DNA from 2 places in the Afipia massiliensis genome. Region 2 is predicted to be linked to the other one. Evidence: predicted binding sites of a transcription regulator. Region 2 holds the regulator's gene; the other holds the start of a gene.
What was found. The regulator PhoB, encoded in region 2, activates phosphate uptake and scavenging genes when phosphate is short. The targets are predictions, from matches to a motif close to TGTCATNNANCTGTCAT.
Positions count from the first base shown of each region.

Region 1: YH63_RS17440 (RNA degradosome polyphosphate kinase) is a predicted target of PhoB. The motif match lies at 1,319-1,335, and genes of this name have one in related genera.

Region 1 is NZ_LBIA02000001.1:3,598,540-3,600,740, reverse strand. Features, by position in the region: gene YH63_RS17440 (RNA degradosome polyphosphate kinase) at 1-1,247, opposite strand, end outside; gene YH63_RS17435 (DnaA ATPase domain-containing protein) at 1,376-2,059, opposite strand; gene YH63_RS17430 (CDP-alcohol phosphatidyltransferase family protein) at 2,100-2,201, opposite strand, start outside.
Region 2 is NZ_LBIA02000001.1:4,162,144-4,164,344, reverse strand. Features, by position in the region: gene phoU (phosphate signaling complex protein PhoU) at 1-438, shown strand, start outside; gene phoB (phosphate regulon transcriptional regulator PhoB) at 463-1,164, shown strand; gene YH63_RS19990 (hypothetical protein) at 1,209-1,556, opposite strand; gene pqqA (pyrroloquinoline quinone precursor peptide PqqA) at 1,896-1,976, shown strand; gene pqqB (pyrroloquinoline quinone biosynthesis protein PqqB) at 2,130-2,201, shown strand, end outside.

The sequences.
Region 1 (2,201 bases), 560 kb from region 2:
AGCGCCGTCACCGACTTGCCGGCTTCGGCAGCTTCAACAAGCGTTCTCACGATCGGCGAATCGCGCGAGGTGCGATAGAGCGTCTGCTTGATGGCAACGACGTCGGGGTCGCGCGCCGCCTGCTGCAGGAACTGCACGACGACGTCGAACGATTCATACGGATGGTGGACGACCAGATCCTTCTGCCGGATCGCCGCGAAAATGTCGCCGCCGTGGTCGCGGACACGCTCGGGGTGACGCGGCACGTAAGGCGTGAATTCGAGATCGGGACGATCCAGCCGCGTCAGTTGCGACAGCTCGTTCATGGCGAGCACGCCGTCGACCAGCAGGACGTCATCGTCCGGCACCGACAGCGCGCGCTGCACGAAGGCGCGCAGTTCGTCTGGCATGTGGGCTTCGATTTCGAGACGGATCACCGACCCGCGACGGCGGCGCTTCAGCGCCGACTCGAACAGGCGAACGAGATCCTCGGCCTCTTCCTCGATTTCCAGTTCGGAGTCGCGGATGATGCGGAACGCGCCCCGCCCCTTGACGGTGTAGCCCGGGAACAGCCGGCCGATGAACAGGCCGGTGGCTTGTTCGAGCGTGATGAGACGCACCGAGCCGTCCTTGCCGGCCGGCAGCTTGATGAAACGGTCGATCTTGCCCGGCATGCGGATCAGCGCATTCATCGCCTTGCCGTCGGACACGCGCGCCAGATGCAGCGCGATGGTGAAGCCGAGACTCGGAATGAACGGGAACGGATGCGCCGGGTCGATCGCCAGCGGCGTCAGCAGCGGGAAAATGTTGTGAAGGAAATGGTCCTCGATCCAGCTCCCTTCGGCCTTGGTGACGTCCTTGCCGTCGACCAGAACGATTCCGACATCGGACAGCACATGGCGCAGATCGCGCCAGATCTCTTGCTGGTCGCTGGCGAGCTTCGAGACGGTCTCGTTGATCTTGGCGAGCTGTTCGGTGGGCGTCGAGCCGTCAGGGCTGCGCTCGGCGATGCCTTCGCGGACCTGCGCCTTGAGGCCCGCGACGCGGACCATGAAGAACTCGTCAAGGTTATTGGCCGAAATCGACAGGAACCGGACCCGCTCCAGCGCCGGATGATTGAGATTGACCGACTCTTCCAGCACGCGGCGATTGAAATGGAGCCATGACAATTCGCGATTGATGAAGCGCTCGGGGCTCGACCCGATCGACGACACGCTTACGATTTCTTCATTTTCTTCTTTTTTTACAACAGCTTGCGCGGCGTCCATGAAGCGAAACCTCATATCATGTCATCAGACCGGACCTTAGGCCCGTTCCACAGAGACAATGTGCCACTGTCATGACAGTTCGATGACATGATGAGCCAGGACCGGTTAATGACCAAGTCCCTGCGCGGTCAGGCCGCAGTGTCTTTCAGCACTTCCGCCGCCAGCGCGCGGGTCACCGGGCGGCGCTGCCGAAGCGCCTCTTCGTCGAGCTGTTCGACCGCTCGCCGCGCCGCCGCGAACGAGCGTTCGATGCGGGTCGCGAGATAGCTGACAATGCTCTCGTCCACACTCATCTGCCGGTCGGCGCAGAACTTGACGATCAGCGCGCGAAACAACTGATCGTCCGGCGGCGTCAGCGTCACCACCGGCACCGCCCGCAACCGCGACCGCAGGTCGTGCAACGTCACCGCGAACGAGGACGGCTGCGCCCGCCCCGTCATCAGGATATAGGCCTCGTCTTCGCGTGCGAGGTTGAGCAGGTGAAACAGCGCGCGATCGTCGAATGACGCGGGGTCGAGATCGTCCACAACCAGCGCTCCGGTCGCGAGCTCGCCCGGCACATTGTCCGGTGTCAGCGTATGTGCCGCGACCGACCGCGCGCCCGCCTCATCCGCCCAGATCGACGCGAGATGGCTTTTGCCGCTGCCCTCGGGCCCCACCAGCATCATCACGCGGTTGGGCCAATCCGGCCACGCATCGATCAGGGCAAGCGCCTGCGCGTTCGCGGAACCTTCCAGAAAATTGTCGCGCGTCAGGCTCTCCGCGTGCGGCAACGCAAGGGCCAATTGACGAGGGCGGACGCGGACTACCACGCAGTCACTCCAGGTACGCAATACGCGGCCATCATCGCATTCAAGGCGTTGGAGCGCCTGCACTCATGTGCCTTGCCCACTCGACGAGATAGAAGGACACCGAAAGCAGCGTCAAGACCGTGACACACAACATCAACGCGAT
Region 2 (2,201 bases):
GATCTTGAGCGTATCGGCGACCTGTCCAAGAATATCGGTAAGCGCGTTGCGGCGCTCGATAGTGATTTTCATCCGCTGAAATTGATCCGCGGACTGGAGCACATGACCGACCTTGTGCAGTCGCAGGTGAAATCTGTGCTCGATGCCTACGCAGCGCATGATCTGCCTGCCGCCATGGTGGTCTGGAAGGGCGACGAGGAGGTCGATGCGATTTGCACCTCGCTGTTCCGTGAACTCCTGACCTACATGATGGAAGACCCGCGCAACATCGGCTTCTGTATCCACCTGATGTTCTGCGCCAAGAACATCGAGCGGATTGGCGATCACGCGACCAATATCGCAGAGACGGTGTTCTATATGATCGAAGGCCAGCAGATGATCGATCAGCGCCCGAAGGGCGATATGACGAACTTTGCAGCGGCCGCGTCTGGAAATTAATGTGTCTCAATTGAAGGATCGAGCATGAGCGCCCGAATTCTTGTGGTCGAAGACGAAGAAGCGCTGACAACGCTGCTTCGCTACAACCTTGATGCCGAGGGCTACGACGTCGAAACGGTTGCACGTGGCGACGATGCGGATACACGGCTCAAGGAGCATGTTCCCGATCTCATCGTCCTCGACTGGATGCTTCCGGGCCTGTCCGGGATTGAGCTATGCCGCCGGTTGCGTGCGCGACCAGAGACCAAGCAGATTCCAATCATCATGCTGACCGCGCGCGGCGAGGAAAGCGAACGGGTGAGGGGGCTTGCAACTGGTGCGGACGATTACATCGTGAAGCCGTTCTCGGTGCCGGAATTGCTGGCACGCGTGAAGGGTCTTTTGCGGCGTGCCAGTCCTGAGCGCCTCGCCACGGTGCTCGCATTCGGCGACATCGAATTGGATCGGGACAGACGGCGCGTTGCTCGCTCGGGCCGTCCTATCGATCTCGGACCGACCGAATACCGGCTCCTGGAGTTCTTCCTTGAGCACCCGGGACGCGTGTTCAGCCGCGAGCAGTTGCTCGACGGCGTATGGGGGCGCGACATCTATATCGATGAGCGTACCGTAGACGTCCACATCGGGCGGCTGCGGAAGCTTCTGAATCTCGGGCGAGAATCCGATCCGATCCGCACCGTTCGCGGCGCAGGCTATGCGCTTGACGATCGATTTGCCAAGGCGGAATAGCGTCAGGCTAAGAGCCGTCGATTGGCGCGCGAAGATGATCCGTTCTAGCGTTCGGACAATTCCATGCGCCCGGCATAGCGGGGCAACTCCGCTGACTTGTCCGGTTTGAGGACGCCCATCACAGCACGCGCATGTCCGAGGCTGATGACTGCGATGTCGCGCGAGGGCTGGCCTGCGCGCGGCTGTGCTTTTTCAACAAGCAGCAATCCGCCTTCCTCATAGATCTTGATCGTACCTACACCTGTCCAGAGTGTTTCCCGCGCGTCGTAGAAGTCCTCGACGCTTTCCGATGTGAAGGCGATCTGATCGATGGCGAGTTTGTAGCCGAGCCGTTCGAACCGGCTGACGATATCCGCATCGGACATTTTGATGCGTGCGCGGGGCAAGCTCAACGTGAATTCCCTCCCTGTCACTACAGAGTCGTCCGTCCTTCGGCTCGGAAGGCTATAGCGACCCATGCTGTTGTGAAGAATCGCGCCGTTGCGGCGTCGTTATTGACGACAGGTTGAGAGCGACAGGTATCGGCGTAAAGCGCTTTTTTTCGCGAAGGTGCAGCTTTTTGCATCGCCGCGAGAAAGGATCGAACATTGGTGCGCTGCACACATATCTGACTTGGTCACAAACTTGTGGCGTTGGTGTCTGAAATTCAATGGCACGGTCCGGAAGCTCCATGTTAGCTTTGTCACGGACGAGGATTCAAAGTCGCGTCCACAATGGGCAAGGAGACCAAAATGGCCTGGAAGACCCCTAGGATTGTCGAAGTGCCAGTGGGCATGGAAATCAATATGTACGCCTGCGCGGCACGAAAATAGGCCGCATCCCGCTATCAGGCTCGCAGTGAAGCGATCCGGTTTGCGCCAGGAATTCCTTGAAGGAAGAGGTGTTCCTGTGCGAGGCCGGGTTGTTGGCGTCTGTGGCGTTGAATTCTGCCATCACTAATCCTGTGATTGAATCGAGGGCGGGGTCTGATGCGCGTCGTCGTTCTTGGAGCTGCGGCGGGCGGGGGCGTTCCGCAATGGAACTGCAATTGTGAAATC